Regions from separate parts of the Listeria sp. SHR_NRA_18 genome, predicted to be linked through region 3. Evidence: predicted binding sites of a transcription regulator. Region 3 holds the regulator's gene; each other region holds the start of a gene.
The links. The regulator Rex, encoded in region 3, represses fermentation and respiration genes when NADH is low (regulators of the CRP and FNR family bind a similar motif). The targets are predictions, from matches to a motif close to TTGTGAAATATTTCACAA.
Positions count from the first base shown of each region.

Region 1: the regulator Rex is predicted to act here: its motif matches at 3,082-3,099, upstream of pplA (extracellular electron transfer flavoprotein PplA).
Region 2: the regulator Rex is predicted to act here: its motif matches at 2,134-2,151, upstream of DUK53_RS04330 (cytochrome ubiquinol oxidase subunit I).

Region 1 is NZ_QPKR01000013.1:47,589-53,273, forward strand. Features, by position in the region: gene eetB (flavinylation system FAD exporter subunit EetB) at 1-463, opposite strand, end outside; gene DUK53_RS15370 (NusG domain II-containing protein) at 494-931, opposite strand; gene DUK53_RS15375 (FAD-dependent oxidoreductase) at 1,046-2,929, opposite strand; gene pplA (extracellular electron transfer flavoprotein PplA) at 3,326-4,228, shown strand; gene DUK53_RS15385 (FAD:protein FMN transferase) at 4,391-5,467, shown strand; gene menA (1,4-dihydroxy-2-naphthoate polyprenyltransferase) at 5,483-5,685, shown strand, end outside.
Region 2 is NZ_QPKR01000002.1:36,057-41,741, reverse strand. Features, by position in the region: gene DUK53_RS04340 (acetate--CoA ligase) at 1-1,212, opposite strand, end outside; gene tadA (tRNA adenosine(34) deaminase TadA) at 1,358-1,831, shown strand; gene DUK53_RS04330 (cytochrome ubiquinol oxidase subunit I) at 2,276-3,700, shown strand; gene cydB (cytochrome d ubiquinol oxidase subunit II) at 3,702-4,715, shown strand; gene cydD (thiol reductant ABC exporter subunit CydD) at 4,715-5,685, shown strand, end outside.
Region 3 is NZ_QPKR01000009.1:13,136-18,820, forward strand. Features, by position in the region: gene DUK53_RS13045 (DNA glycosylase AlkZ-like family protein) at 1-1,052, opposite strand, end outside; gene DUK53_RS13050 (aminoglycoside 6-adenylyltransferase) at 1,055-1,879, opposite strand; gene DUK53_RS13055 (redox-sensing transcriptional repressor Rex) at 1,914-2,555, opposite strand; gene DUK53_RS13060 (ABC-F family ATP-binding cassette domain-containing protein) at 2,933-4,879, shown strand; gene DUK53_RS13065 (KUP/HAK/KT family potassium transporter) at 5,186-5,685, opposite strand, start outside.

The DNA.
Region 1 (5,685 bases), on a different contig from region 3:
CGATTCCGACCGCAATCCCTGATAGTATCCCGATAAACGAGAGGACAGGCAGGTAGAGCATGACGTTCCAACTGCCAGCGATCCAACTTGCAATCACGAGCTGACCGACATTATGTAGAATCCCGCCAGTCGTACTGACACCGATAATGCTGACACGCTTAGGCCCCAGTTTCTTCACCAACCACATACCGCCAAAACTCAAAATCGCTCCGGCCGCGCTATACATAAACGTCGAAATCGTCCCGCCGAGCAAGGTAGCGAGTACCAGCCGAATACAAACAATCATAAAAGCGTCTTTCGTGGATAGCGTGTACAAGGAAATACACGTAATAATATTCGCCAAACCGAGCTTGGCACCAGGCGCGAAGGCGAACGGGAATGGTATCGCGCGCTCCAACAAGCTAATGACAACCGCCTGAGCGGCCAGTAAAGCAATATAAACTAAACGCTTATTTTTAGTCATGCACACACCTCCCATTTTTCAAAATTAATCTTAAGACGGAATAACAATCCCATCGTCCGGCTCCGTCTCACCAGTTGTGGACTGCACTTCAATCACGACCTTATGTGGCAAACAAACGATGGTCTCGCCGAGTTTCCCAATCGCGCCAACACGGACGCAAACTTGGTCATTACAATTCGCCGCACTAATCCGAATCCGCTCATCCTTCACTTCAATCTCGTTGTAATCCCCATCATCCGCCGTCACCTTAAACGTATCAACGCCTGTATGACCGGTCAAATCGACGCGCTTAAACTCTTTGCCATCGACTTTAATCACCGCGACCAACTTCGACTCCGAGCCAGCTGGTGGGGCAGGTTCTTGAGATTTCGCGTAAGTAAAAATAGCTAGAGGCAGAAAAGAAAGCACGGTCAAAAGCACAATGATAATAACATCCCAACGCTTCACCATATGTAAATATTCCTTCACGTTTCTTTTCCCCCTCTAACTAGCTTTATGTTCATTGTAATACACTAAGCCAAAAATATATAGCGAAAGGCAGTTTTTTTCGGCTGCCTTTCGCTATGAATGAATCGTATAAAATTACTTGTCGCGGTAGATGGAACTTTCCTTGCCGTACCACCAGCGCCCAAGATGTTTCTGTAACCAAGGCATAGCCCAATAATCTAAACCAAATGTACGTCCAGCGCCATTTAGTAAAGCGATCGAAGCAGGTAACGCCCAGAATTTGTCCCAACCAAGCATAGCGCAGAGTGTGAACATAACTAGGAATCCAGCGCTTCCGATACTAGCTAACCAAGTGAATAGACCAACAACAAGCGCAAGACCGATTGCAAGTTCTACAAACGGAACGACTTTTTGCATGAAAAGAGCAACGTCGAGGTTTGGCATGATAAGTTTCATGATCCATTCAAACCAACCAGGCATATGCGCAAAAATTGGTGTTGTTACGTTTGTTGCAGCAGCACCAGCAGCATCGCCGGCCGCTTGTGACGCGCCAGATGTTGCGTCTGTTTGTAACCACTCGAATGGCATTTTTGAAGTTGTCGCAGTTAACCATGAATCAGGTCCGAGTCCTTGGAATAACGGTTTTAAGTTCGTCAGGCTAACTTTATCCCACGTCGTTTCACCGTAAATCTTAGAAAGAGCCTCGTCAACCCAGAACCAACCGACATAAATACGAAGCGGCAATGTCCAAAGTACGTTACCATAACGAGAAGTCCAACCGCGGAAAATATTCCGATTATCTCGAATATGGAAAAATTCATGGGAAACGTATTGCGCCATATAATAACCACTACGGATTCCAAAGAAGTAGTAAAGGTTAACCATGTGTTTCATGAAAATCGCGAACCAACCGTGCAAGCGTAATCCACCTAGGTTAGCGACGCCATATTTGGAGCCAATCGAAACCATGACACCGTGATATTTCCCTTTATACGCTTCTTTTTCCGTCCCGCTGATTTCTGAGATGATACTTTTAGCAGCAGTCATCCCGGTTTGTTCAGCAGCTTCAACGATTTGAGGAGTCGGTTTGCCTTCTTCCTCTTCATAATAAGCCAAGTCACCTATAACGTACGTGTTTTCGAACTTCTCAGCTTCCATGTATTCATTAACTTTCAAACGACCAGCACGCGCTGTTTCCATACCGTAATCTTTCGTATCAGAATTCGCACGAACCCCAGCAGTCCAAATTAATGTATGCGTTGGAATTTCTTCGCCAGATTTCAAAACGATGCTTTCCGCTTTAACTTCAACGATCGCAGCATCTTTCAGAATCTTGATGCCTTTTTTCAGCATGAAGTCTTCCGCTTTTTGAGCATCTTTCCGATCTAGCATGTTCAGAATCGTTGGTGCCGCTTCGACAACAATCAATTCAATCTCAGAAACATCGACCTTATTATCTTTCGCAAGACGCGTTTTCCAGTCAAGCAATTCTCCAACCATTTCGATCCCAGTAAAACCAGAACCACAAATAGCAAAAGTAAGCATGGCTTTGCGTTTCGCCACATCTTGTTCTTCCGATGCGTCATGCACAACCGTTTCGATATGTTCGCGCAACTTCACCGCGTTTTCCCAAGACCAAAGCGTGAATCCGTGTTCGCTAACACCAGGCGTTCCGAAGTCATTAGGCTCGCCACCCATACCAAGAACGAGGTAATCAAACGGATAGCTACCATTTTCGGTCGTTACCGTTTTCGTTTCGTGATCAACGTGCGTTACGTTGTCCGTCACTAATTTGACTTTCGTACGATTAAACAAATGACGCAAATCATACTGTATCGCTGTTGGCTCAACACGTCCCCCAGCTACTTCGTGCAACTCAGTCATCATCGTATGATAGGAATGTCTATCAATCAACGTGATGGTTACTGATTCGTCTCTCTTGTACTTTTTCGCTAATTTCTTAGCCGCATGTACACCTGCATATCCCGCCCCTATTAAAACAATATTCTTTTCAGGCATATGCTTTCTCAACTCCTTGTAAGTATATTCACAAAAATTATAAGTCCTGCGTTCCAAAACATTATAGTAATAACCTAACCCAGTTTAACAGATAGAACAAAGGCTGTCTAGGGTCTTTACCCTCAAAAAATGAGAAACAAACGCGAATTAATAGGTGAAAACCTTCACAGGGCAACAAACCCCATTTGAGTGGGAAAAATTTAAAAAAATCATTGCAAAATAAGAACGTAATCGCTTTCTGAAAATTCTTGGTTTTCGAATCATGCATACTGTGTGTAGACAAATTGAGACAATAATGTTATATTTAAGTGGAATTAAGGTGAGCTTGTTGATTTCGTGTCAATTTTATTGTTCATGTCATCACAAGTAATATTTTAAAAGGTGGGAGCAAATTTTATGAAGAAGAAAAAGTTGGTAATGGCCCTGACGGCAGTAATGGCTTCAAGCATGTTGTTAGTAGCGTGTGGTAACGACAATAGTAGCGATGGTGACAGTAAATCCAGCGACACGAAACAAACAGATACAAAGAAAGCGGACGCTAAAACAGATGGTACAATGACAGACGGTACTTACAAATTGCAAGAAAAGAACTTTGACGACAAAGGTTGGAAAGCCTTCATGACGATCACAGTTAAAGATAATAAAATCACAGAATCTGATTACAACTACAAAGATAAAGACGGCAAGCTAAAAACAGACGATGCTGACTATGAGAAAAACATGAAAGCTAAAGTAGGCACAGGCCCACAAGAATACATCCCAGCTTTGAATGATTCTCTAGTTTCTAAACAATCAGCTGCAGATGTAGAAGTAGTAACAGGAGCAACACATTCTTCTGATACATTCATCAACTACTCTAACCAATTGATTCAAGCGGCGCAACGTGCTGACACAGCGACAATTGAAATCAACAATGGTGCAGATTTACAAGATGGTAAATACTCATTAGAAGAGCAAAACTATGCTAACAACTACCGTGTCGTGTTCAACATGGAAGTAAAAGATGGCAAAATCACGACATCTGACTACAACTATGTGGACAAAGATGGCAAGTTAAAAACAGACGACGCTGACTACGAGAAAAACATGAAAGCAAAAACTGGCGTAGGTCCACAAGAATACATCCCGACATTGAACAAAGAGTTGGTTTCTAAACAAAATCCAGCAGACGTTGCGGTAGTAACTGGTGCGACACATTCATCTGACGCATTCAGAATCTACGCAGCACAACTTTACAATGCAGCGCAATCTGGTAACACAGATATGATTAAAGTTTTCAATAAAGTTGACTCTGAATAAGTAAAATAGCAAGGAACGAAGAAGGGCTTCAGGGCGAAAACTCTGGAGCCTTTTTTGTTGGGGTTACTCGACTTCCTTGACAATGATGCGAATCACCGATACATTAAAATAGCGACAAAGCCATATTATATTTCATTCCAAACAAGGAAAGGTGCAATCCAAATGAAGAAATTTTATATTTTAATCACGCTCATGCTTTTAGCGGTCGTTGTTACAGCATGTGGGAACGACGATACGAAGAAAAGCAGCGCATCAGAAGATAATGATTCAGAAATACTTGCCCAACCATATACAAAAACCGATTTTTTAATGGGGACAATCAATGTAGTTAAAATTTACGACAAAGGAAAAGAGGACGTCCTTCTCAAAGCCTTTGACCGAATCAAGGAGCTAGATAAGCAGATTACGACGAGCGATAGCGGTAAAACTTCTGAAGTAGACAAGGTGAACTTGGCTGCCGGTAAAAACCCTGTGAAGGTGAACGATGATGTTTACTATCTTATTAAAGAAGGCTTGAAATATAGCGCGAGCTCAGGTGGTAGCTTCGACATCACGATTGGCCCGCTGACTTCTCTATGGCACATCGGTTTTGATGACGCGAGAAAACCGAGCCAAGCAGAAATCGACGCAGTTTTGCCACTAATTGATTATAAAAAAGTGAAGTTAGACGATGCTAAAAAGACGGTTTACCTAGAAGAAAAGGGCATGGAGCTTGATCTCGGCGCTATTGCTAAAGGTTACATTGCAGATGAAGTAGCCGATGTGTTAGATGAAAACAAAGTAACGACAGCGATTATTGATCTCGGCGGAAATATCATCGTGAAAGGTGACAGTCCTAAAGGTGGCGACTGGGTTGTGGGTATTCAAGATCCATTCGAATCACGCGGTACAGTCATTGGTACGATTCCAGAAGCCAACAAATCCATCGTTACATCAGGGATTTACGAGCGTTTCCTAGAAGTAGATGGAGTGAAATACCACCATTTACTCGATCCGAAAACAGGTTATCCATTCGACAACGACATTGCAGGTGTGTCCATTGTCTCTAAGAAATCGATTGACGGCGACGGCTTGTCCACAGCGACATTCTCCAAAGGCATCCAAGGCGGTATGGACTTCATCGAGACATACAAAGGCGTCGAAGCGATTTTTGTAAGTAAAGAGAAAAAGGTATACATCACGTCTGGCTTGCAAGGGAAGTTCAAATTAACAGATAAGAATTTCAAAATGGCGAATTAAAAAGGAGTGTCAGAAGTGTCGATACCAGCATTTTTGAAATTGGTAGAAATCCAGACGAAGATTGCGAGTGTTTTTCCATTTATCATTGGTACGTTATTCGCGGTATATCAATATGATTTATTTAATTGGGAGAACACGCTGATTTTCTTTGGTTCGATGTTGATTTTCGATTTAACGACAACGGCAATTAATAACTATATGGACTACCGGAAAGCGAC
Region 2 (5,685 bases), on a different contig from region 3:
CGCGCGGTCGCCGGACACGAAATAATCGCCGCGAATCGCTTTTTCCAGACGCTCAGGTTCTTTGTAATATTCTTGGAACAGCGCTGGGAAATCCTTGCGCATCGCGATATCGCCAATTTCGCCGACACCAACAGGCTGGCCATTTTCATCAATAATCGCCATGTACTCCGGCATAATCGGCTTGCCCATCGACCCCGGACGAATCGGAAACTCCACAAGCGTCCCAATCAGAAGCGTACTCTCGGTCTGGCCATAACCATCGCGAACCTTAATGTCAAAATTGTCTTGGAAAACCGTGATCACTTCGCGGTTCAGCGGCTCACCAGCAGAAACGGCGCTGCGCAAATGACTCAAATCATACGCACCCAAGTGATCTGCTTTCGCCATCAAACGGTATTCCGTCGGCGTACAGCACAACACGTTAATCTTCCTATCTTGCAAAAGTTCCAACTGTTTCGCGGGACGGAAACGACCGCTATAAATGAAACCCGTCGCGCCCTTACCTAGAACAGACAAGAACGGCGACCAAACCCATTTTTGCCAGCCAGGTCCAGCCGTTGCCCAAACCGTGTCGCCCTCGCGGATATCCAACCAGTGGTCCGCAGCGATCCGAATATGCGCGTAACCCCAACCATGCACGTGCACCACACCCTTCGGATTCCCCGTCGTGCCTGACGTAAAGGCCAGCAAACACGGATCATCCTTGCGCGTCGCTACCTTCTCAAACTCAGCGTCGGCATCCTCAACCAACCGCTCATAACTCTGCCAACCATCGCGCACACCGTCCGCACCAACAACAATCCGCGTCACGACACTTGGCGCGTCCACAATTTTATCAAATTCCGCAGTACAACTCGCGTCCGCAATCACAGCTTTCACGTTCGCATGATGAATCCGATACTCCAAATCGTGCGCCTTCAAAAGCTCTGAGGCCGGAATAATAATCGCGCCCGTCAGCCAAATCCCCATATAAACCGCGTACGTCTCAAGCAAGCGCGGCATCATCACGATCACGTGGTCGCCCTTCCCAATTCCAGCATCCTTGATCACATTCGCAAACCCGTTCGCCTGCTCCAACAAATGATGATATGACCATTCCTTCACATTCCCAGCCTCATTCTGCCAAATCAGCGCCGTCTTCTCCGAGTCAAATTGTGCAATCTCATCCGTAATATTATAAAATTCAGGGGCAATTAAATTTTCTGATTTCATTTGGTAACATCTCCTTGTTTTCAATTCGTTTTTTATGACCTAGTATTAATACATGGTACTATATGATTCCAACCAAAGCAAATAAAAGACACAAACCGCATCCCTATGCTAAAATAAAGAATAATCAAGAGGGGGAGAACAATTCATGTCTAAAGAAACCTACATGCGCGAGGCCCTAATCGAAGCCGAAAAAGCACGCGAAAAAGGAGAAGTCCCAATCGGCGCGGTTGTCGTGCTTAACGGGGAAATCATCGGACGCGCGCACAATCTCCGCGAAACAACGAAAAATGCCATCACGCACGCTGAAATTCTAGCCATCCAAGACGCCTGCAAAAACCAAGATGCCTGGCGACTCGAAGGCGCGGAACTCTATGTCACGCTCGAACCATGCCCAATGTGCAGCGGCGCGATTTTACTCTCCCGTATTGCCACCGTCTACTACGGAGCTGCCGATCCAAAAGCTGGAACTGCCGGAACACTCATGAACCTACTCCAAGATTCGCGCTTCAATCACCAGTGCGAGGTCGAATCAGGAATCCTAGTGGATGAATGCGGTGCCATTTTAACGAACTTTTTCCGAGATTTGCGCGCGAAGAAAAAACAGCAAAAGAAGCCTTAATACCTATTTTAATGCAATTAACATCCATTATACTGTTTTATGTGAAAAAATGCGCAATAAACTGATGCCACTCAATTGAGCCACCCGACTCATTTCGAGCCTCCACGTTTTCCCTTATGAAAATAGAACCAAAAGAACTAAACAAATCTAGGGCAAAATGAGATAGAATAAGAACTAGGTAAAACTTATTCTAATGAACCGAGCTGTACATATTTATGTGAGAAAATAGACAAAGCCTGAAAAATAGAAATTTTTCACGGTAAACAGGGGATTTTCACATGTTTCTTTTCTTACAAAATCATTTGTGAATTAAAACACAACCAACTGCAATAGTATTCGCAGTTTTTCACAAGCGATTAACGTGTATAGTATACAATCGGCAAATTATGATAACGCTAAACAAAAGGGGTTAAACGCCCAAATAACACAAAAGGAGGAAAAAAGGTGGATAAACTTTTCTTAGCTAGACTTCAGTTCGGATCAACAACCGTTTTCCATTTCTTATTTGTACCGCTTTCTATTGGACTTGTATTTATGGTTGCTCTTATGGAAACGTTGTATGTTGTGAAGAAAAAAGAAATCTACAAAAAAATGTCGAAGTTTTGGGGGCATTTGTTCTTAATTAACTTCGCGGTAGGGGTAGTAACAGGGATTATTCAGGAATTCCAATTCGGGATGAACTGGTCGGATTATTCGAGATTCGTAGGGGACGTATTTGGGGCACCGCTTGCTATTGAAGCGCTACTTGCTTTCTTTATGGAATCGACATTTATCGGACTTTGGATCTTCGGTTGGGATCGCTTGAACAAGAAATTACATTTGGCGTGTATTTGGCTTGTTGCACTTGGAACGGTTTTCTCCGCGTTCTGGATTTTAGCGGCGAACTCATTCATGCAACATCCAGTAGGGTTCCAAGAAATCAATGGACGTGCGGAAATGAACGATTTCTGGGCGCTTATTACGAATGGACAGTTACTTGTGGAGTTCCCACACGTTATCTTTGGTGCGTTCGCGACGGGGGCGTTCTTTGTAGCCGGGGTCAGCGCGTACAAATTACTTAAAAAGCAAGATGTGGACTTTTTCCGAAAATCGTTCCAGATCGCGCTCGTTCTCGTTATTATCGGTGGTTTTGGTACGGCCTTCAGTGGTCACCAACAAGCGCAATATCTTGTTAAAACGCAACCGATGAAAATGGCGGCGACGGAAGGGATTTGGGAGGATACAGCCGATCCGGCACCGTGGACGATGATCGCGGGGATTGATGTGGAAAACCAGAAAAACACGTGGGAAGTCAATATTCCATACGCGTTAAGTTTCCTTTCTTACTCGACGTTCTCTGGTAGCGTGCAAGGTATGAAATCGCTACAGGCAGAGTATCAAGAGAAGTATAAAGATCGTTTCGGGGCGGACATGAACTACATTCCACCTGTTAAAACGTCCTTCTGGAGCTTCCGGATTATGGTGCTTTCAGGGATGTTGATGATTCTATTCGGCTTGTGGGGAGCTTTCCTTGCATGGCGCAAAAAATTAACGACTTCAAAAGTGTATCTACGTCTGATGATTCCGATGATTGCTTTCCCATTCATCGCGAACTCGATGGGTTGGATTATGACGGAAGTTGGACGGCAACCGTGGGTGGTCTTTGGCTACATGTCAACGGCGGACGGAGTTTCACCGAACGTTTCGGCGGGCTCGATTTTGTTCTCACTCATTGCGTTTTCAGCGATTTATTTAGCGCTCGCGATTGTACTCGTATGGCTATTTATTCGCGAAATTAAGGCTGGACCTGACGCGCATAATCACGATAAGAAAAAAGGCAAAAAAGAACCAGCGTCTGTCGATCCATTTGATTTAAAGGGGGCGAATTAAGATGGAATTAAACGAACTGTGGTTCCTTTTAGTTGCTGTACTTTTCATCGGCTTTTTCTTCTTGGAAGGTTTTGACTTCGGTGTTGGGATTTCGACTCGTTTTGTGGCTCGGAATGATTTGGAGCGTCGTGTTTTAATCAATACGATTGGACCGTTCTGGGATGCAAATGAGGTTTGGTTGCTGACGGCTGGGGGCGCGATTTTTGCGGCGTTTCCTAACTGGTATGCGACGATGTTTAGTGGGTATTACATTCCACTTGTGTTCTTCTTGCTGGCGCTCATTGGCCGTGGTGTTTCGTTTGAATTCCGTGGGAAACATGATACAAAAGCTTGGGTGAAGACGTGGGATTGGGTTATTTTTATCGGTAGTATTTTGCCGCCGTTCTTACTTGGCGTCTTGTTCTCGTCACTTGTTGCGGGGATGCCGATTAATAGTGAAATGAATATGAATGCAGGATTCTTTGATTACATTACGCCGTTCTCGCTTATGGGTGGGTTGACTGTGACGCTGATTTGTTACTTCCACGGTTTGCTGTTTATTACGCTTCGTACGCATGATGATCTTCGTGAGCGCGCGACTCGTATTGCAAAACGGATGTGGTTTGTAACGGTTCCTGTCCTTGCGATTTTCGTCGTGATGGCGTTCTTCTATACAGATATTTTCCAAGCTCGTCCGATTTTGTTGCCGATTATGATTGGCGCAACGGTCGTGTTCTATGTAATCTCTGCGCTTGCTCTTTGGAAGGGCCGCGAAGGTTGGGCGTTTGCCTTTAGTGGACTTGGAATTGTTGGGACGATCGGTGCGATTTTTGCAGGATTATTCCCGCGTGTAATGATTAGTTCGACAAGCTCGTTGTATGATTTAACGATTCATAATGCAGCATCCGGCGATTATTCGCTAAAAGTAATGACAATCGTGGCTCTGACGCTTTTGCCGTTTGTACTAGGTTATCAAATCTGGAGCTATTATGTGTTCCGCAAGCGTGTATCCAGTAAGGAGAAAATGACGTACTGATGGGTAGAGATTTATTGAAATACCAAGGTATAAAACCGATCCTTGCCGTGCTAGCCGTCCTGACTTTGATTCAGGGCGCGGCTATCATTGCGATGGCGAAATACTTAGCAACTGCGATTACGACGCTGTTTCACGGAGATCCGTGGGGTGACGCGCTGTTCGATTTAGGCCTCTTTGCGGGGGCTTATCTCGTACGGCATTTTTTGAATGTATGGAAACGCAAAATTGTGTATGATTATGCTGCGAAAACGGGGACGGCGATGCGTGAGGCGTTGCTTTCGAAACTGTTTTTACTTGGGCCGCGCTTTACGAGTGCGGAGGGGACAGGGAAAGTCGTGACGATGGTCATGGAAGGTGTCGCTGATTTCCGACGTTATTTGGAGCTGTTTTTGCCGAAATTGATGAACATGTCGATTATTCCGGCGATGATTTTAATCTACGTATTTATAGAAGATACGACGTCGGGCGTGATTCTGATTCTGACGTTGCCGATCTTGATTCTGTTTTTGATTATGATTGGGCTGGCTACGAGGGCGCAGGCGGATCGTCAGTTTGAGACGCATCGGGTTTTGTCGAATCATTTTGTGGATTCGTTGAAGGGCCTTGAGACATTGAAGTATCTGGGAATTAGTCGCTCGCATGAGGGGAATATTGCGAAGGTGAGTGAGGATTATCGGAAGGCGACGATGGGGACTTTGCGGATGGCGTTTTTGTCTTCGTTTGCGCTGGACTTCTTTACGATGCTGTCGGTCGCGACGGTGGCGGTGTTTCTTGGGCTGGGCTTGATTGAGTCCACGATGATTTTGCAGCCGGCACTGGCGATTCTGATTTTGGCGCCGGAGTATTTTTTGCCGGTTCGTGAGGTTGGCTCGGATTATCACGCGACGCTGGACGGGCAAGAGGCTGGGCGTGTGATTCAGGAGATTATTGATAAGGACATGACGGAGGTCGCGACGGGTCAGGTTTTGGA
Region 3 (5,685 bases):
TATTGAATTTCAGTGGCTTGTTTTTCTAAGCGTGATGCAAAATGTTCCAATTCTTGCTTGATTTCCGTCTCGAGACAGGCTTTTTCAAAATAGGTAATGGTGAATTGTAGGGTTTCTTTTTTCCATTCGTATTTCCATAATCCGATGGCGCGGTTTTCTGCTACGATAATCGCCGAGCAGTGACCATTTACTGTCCAAGCTGATTTTCGCTGGGCTTCGGTCATGATCCATGTTGGGTCTTTGTAGGCGATTACGGATTGGTCGAATTTTCCTGATAAAAATACTTTTTCGGATGCTGGTACGGTTTTTTCGCCTTTTAGTGCGTGATAGGTTTGGCCTTCTAGCGTGAATGTGTCGAGTTCTGTTGCCAATCTTGTTATTGCTGGCTTTATTTCGCCGATGTTCAAACCACTCCAATGCCTGAAATCGTCCCAAGTTGCGGGGCCGTATCCTGCTAAATAGCGACGTATCAATGTCATCAGTGCCTCGATATCTTTCTCAGGGTCGCTCGTCCACTTTTTATAATTGCCTAATCGCATGCGGTGACTGTAATTTCTAATCGTATCGCTCGATGGTAGCAAATATAAAATGCCTCGTATCGCGGCTTGGGCAATGATTGCGGATCTGACCTGCGCGGAATAATCGCCAATAATCGCTTCCAGTTCCTTGCGACTCACCACTTCTTGCCCTCTTCCAAGCTTGTCTATTTCCGCCAAAATTGCTTCCAAATCAATGCCTTCTTTTTTACAAAGTCGGTGTACGATGTTCGTCCGTGTGCCAAAAACGCGGAACACCATTTCCCAATCTGCTGCTAAAAAAGTGTGGAGTGTTAATCGGTTGGCCCAGATTTTTATGACTTGCGCGTCTTCGAAAAACTGTTCTGCGTCGCGCCAACGCATGTCTACGTGTTGTAAAAAATTCACGAGTGCTGGTTGGTGGTTTTGCGATTGCAGGGCGATTGCTTGGTTCATGAATGTTGTTGAATCGGCGAACGGTTCGTCCATTCCTAATTTGTGTAGCCGTATTTGCGTTATTTCTGCTTTTGTGAACAAAATTATCCCTCCTGTATGCCGCGTAATAAGTGCTTCATTCCTTCTATTTTAGCTGTTGGGAGCTCGAATTGGTAGTGTTTCCTGATAAAATCGGTGACTTCTTCAAATATCGAGATTTCTTCCCACATGGCTTGCCAGTTTGCTTCCAATGAATAGTCGGCAAAAATCGATGGTAAGCGGTTGAAATACACGGGATCGAGCCAAGTTTCCATTTTGCGACCTGAAAAAGATGGATTTCGCTCGGTGATGCGGGCTTGTTCTTCTAACATTGGTAAAAGATAATTCGCGCGGATGCCTGCTTGGATGTCTTGCACAAACCAGATTTCTTTGCGTTTGAGAAATTTTGCAACGTAATGTAACTCGAACCAGAACTCGTTCACGATTTGGTTGAAATCAGCCTTTTCCATCGCGAGTTTCGTTTTTTCACGGACGCATCGCTTGATTTGCTGGGTGTATGCGCCTTTATCTAGTAGTATTTCCATTTTTTCATAGTACGGGAAAGGATTATCTAGATAGGTGATCGGCCAGAAGGAAAAATCGACCTTGATGCCGTTTTGGAAGATGACGAGCTGGGTTGCGATTTCACCGGCTGGTGTGTCCATATGTAGCTGGTTTTCGATAAGTACATCGCCGATTTCTGCGAGCCATTCTACTGTTTTTCCGAACGGAACTTCTCCGGTGAACCAGACGTTGATGTCTAAGTCTGATAGGGCATCTACGTCTTGCTTTTTCGCGAGCGAACCTTCTAGTACGAGCGCACAGACTTGATTTTGGTGCTGTGCCCACGTGACAATTTTTTTAAGCATAGTGGCTTTCCTCCTCGCCAAAAAGAGCCAAACATCGCGTCTGGCTCTTCGGTTATTATTTGTTTGGATAGTTTTCTAGGAAGTAAATCAGTGTTTGTAGTTCGGTTGTTAGATCGATGTGATGCACGCGCACGTGTTTTGGTACGCTGATACGTGCTGGTGTAAAGTTCAGAATGCCTTTCACATCGGCTTCTAGCAAGCGATCTACGGTTGTTTGTGCTTCATCGGATGGCACGGTTAAAATAACGACTTCGACTTTGTTCTCCTTCAGCAAATCTTGCATATCGTTTAAGTGGAAAATTGGAATGTCTTGTTGCACCGTTCCAACTTTGTTTGCATCGACGTCAAACGCCGCGACAATTTTTATATTATTATTTTTCATGAAATTGTAGTGTAATAGTGCGGTCCCCAAATTACCGACACCGATAATGGCTACGTTCGTTTGCTTGTCTTGGCTCAGCGTCTTGCTAAAGAAGTCCAAAATATAGGACACATTATAGCCGTAACCTTTCTTGCCAAGTGCTCCAAAATAGGAGAAATCGCGACGAATCGTTGCTGAATCAACTTTCACAGCCTCGCTTAATTCTGCGGATGATACGCGTTCTTTTCCTGACTCATGCAAATACTTTAAATAGCGGTGGTAAAGCGGCAAACGCTTTGCTGTGGCTTGTGGAATCTTGCCCGTTTCCTCGATCATGTTTGTTTCCCTTCTTCCTTTTGATTTGTAAGTGGACGGTGGCTTTCGCACGCCATCCTTGTGCTACTAAACATGGAGATATAACAAAAACGATTGCGCTAATTCGTATCGTTGTTCATTTCACATGCTTGCTTATTCACTATAAACATTTCACATAGATTTCACAATGTTTTTGCTCAAATGATATGTTACTATTTTGTTACAACGCTTGTTGGATTCCATTATACAGCAAAAGATGTTATATTGCTAGTTATTTCACAAGATTGAGTTTGTGAATTCTATTATCGTAAGCGTTTCCTTTCTCAAGACATTGCTTCTCTCCTTGCTTTGCGATAAACTAAGAAGAGACGGATTTTGAGATGAAGGAGAATTTAAAAATGATACTTTTACAAGTACAACAGATTGTCAAAAATTTTGGCGCTGAAACGATATTAGAAAATATAAAATTAGAAGTGCAGACGAATGATCGGATTGCGCTGGTTGGTCGGAATGGTGCGGGGAAATCGACGCTTTTGAAAATTATTGCTGGGCAGATTAGTTATGATGGCGGCACGATTTCAAAGCCGAAGCATGTCCAAATTGGTTATTTGGCGCAAAATACTGGCCTTGAGTCTTCGAAAACGATTTGGAATGAAATGCTGGATGTTTTCACAGGGCTTCGGGCTATGGAGCAAGATTTACGCGCGCTTGAGGAACGGCTTGGCGACCCTGCGATTTATGAGAACAAGGTGCAGTACGAGCAAACAATGAAGGAATACGATTCGTTGCAGCACGCGTTTAAGGAACAAGGTGGATACCAATATGAGGCGGATATTCGCTCGGTCTTGCACGGTTTGCGTTTTTTCGAGGCGGATTATGAGAAACTGATTGCGTCGCTTAGTGGTGGTCAAAAAACGCGGCTTGCTTTGGCAAAACTACTTCTGGCGCGACATGATATTCTGATTCTCGATGAGCCGACAAACCATCTGGACATCGCGACGCTTTCTTGGCTTGAGTCCTATTTGCAGAATTACAAAGGCGCGCTACTCATCGTTTCGCATGACCGGTATTTCTTGGATAAAGTGGTGAATCAAGTGTATGAGATTAGCCGCACGCAGATTGATCGCTACGTTGGGAATTATTCGCGTTACCTCGTTCAGAAGCAGGCAAAATTGGAGCAGCAATGGAAGGAATTCGATAAACAACAGGAGAAAATCGCAAAATTGGAGGACTTTGTGGCGCGGAATATCGTTCGGGCTTCGACGACGAAACGGGCGCAGAGTCGCCGAAAACAGTTGGAGAAATTAGATCGGTTGGACCGTCCGCAAGGCAGTGAAAAGACGGCGCATTTTGGTTTCCAATTTGACCGTTCTAGTGGCAAGGATGTGCTTTTCGTGGAGGATTTGGCGATTGGTTATGCGGTCGATAAACGGGTTTCGGAAAAGCTGACTTTCGATATGAAGCGGCATGAAAGTATTGCGCTTGTTGGGCCAAACGGGATCGGGAAATCCACGTTGCTAAAAACATTGATTGGGGACATTCCGGCGCTTTCTGGTGAATATCGCTTTGGTACCAACGTTCAGATTGGTTATTATGATCAAGAACAGGCGAAACTGGATTCCAATAAATCGATTTTGCATGAGCTTTGGGATGATTATCCTGATCTGAATGAACAAGCGATTCGCACGACGCTAGGGAATTTTTTATTTTCTGATGATGATGTTTTGAAGGTGGTCAATACGCTTAGTGGTGGCGAAAAAGCGCGTGTTGCCCTCGCGAAATTGACGTTGATTGGCGCTAATTTACTGATTCTGGATGAGCCGACAAACCATTTGGATATTGAGAGCAAGGAAGTTCTCGAGGCTGCGTTGATTGATTTTGAAGGGACGATTTTGTTTGTGTCGCATGATCGGTATTTTATCAATCGAATTGCCTCGAAAATTGTCGAAATGCACCCGACGCGCGCGCAGGTTTACCTCGGCGATTATGATTACTATCAGGATAAAATCGCGGAGCAAAGAGAACATGCACGACTTGATGCGTTGCAAAAACAACAGACGAATCCTGAGGAGAAGCAGTTAGCAACGAATAAACAGGCGTATCATTTGGATAAGGAACAGCAAAAAGTGATGCGTCAGAAGAAGCGGAAATTGGATGAAATCGAGACACGGATGGAAGAAACGGACCTCAAAATTAGTGAGATTGAGCAGGAATTGTTAGATCCGGCGGTTTATCAAAATCATGAAGCTGCTTATGAACGGACGGAGCAGCTAGACCTTCTGAAACAATCGAGTGAGAATTTGATGGAGGAATGGACGATTTTGAGTGAGGAACTGGAAGAATAACAAAAAACGTGTCTGGTGCATAAGCCAAATAAATCGGCGACAAGCGCTCGCATTCAGGGGATTTGGCGGACTTCCGGTTCTGCTACGCAATACTTGCTACGCTTAACTTCTTGCATGGTCGAGGAAACTACCCTCTCCCTGCTTTCAGTCATCACATACACCAGTATGCTCCGCTTCCGGCTTCCACCAAATCCCCTGAATACAAACGCTTTCGCTCGATTTGTGTAAAGCAATATTTTCGTCTTACCCAAAAATGAAGGGTAAGGCGATTTTATCTTGTTTGGAGTTATGTCCCAACCCCGTTTTTTAACTCCACTCGCGAATTTTCACGACTTTTTTCTTGGAGAGGTATAGTGGGACATTTTCTATTTGAACGTCGCTGTACTCTAGGCCAAACCAATTTTCTGGTGAGGTGGTGAATCGCTTGATGAACAGTTTACTCCGCATGATGACGCGTTGCCAATTCGTTAGATCGGCCTCGGTGCTCAGCTCGTCTTTTACGATAACGAAGCAGAAATCGCCGAGTGTTCGGCCGTTCTTCGCTGTATATTTCCGTTTTTGCTGGTCGAGTGCGCCTTTGGAAATGAGGTCTTTCGCGATTTGTTGGAGGAACACGTTGATATCTTGCTCGACGCGAAAACCTAGTTTCAATTGCACGCGAACCACGAAATCACTGTCAAAACTTTCGACCGTATAATACGCGGCGTAAGGCCCATCGACCACTTGAACGTTCACGAACCAATAGACATCGGCGCGCTTGGGACGTTTATCGAGAATCGAAGCCATGACTTCATGTTCGACGCGAT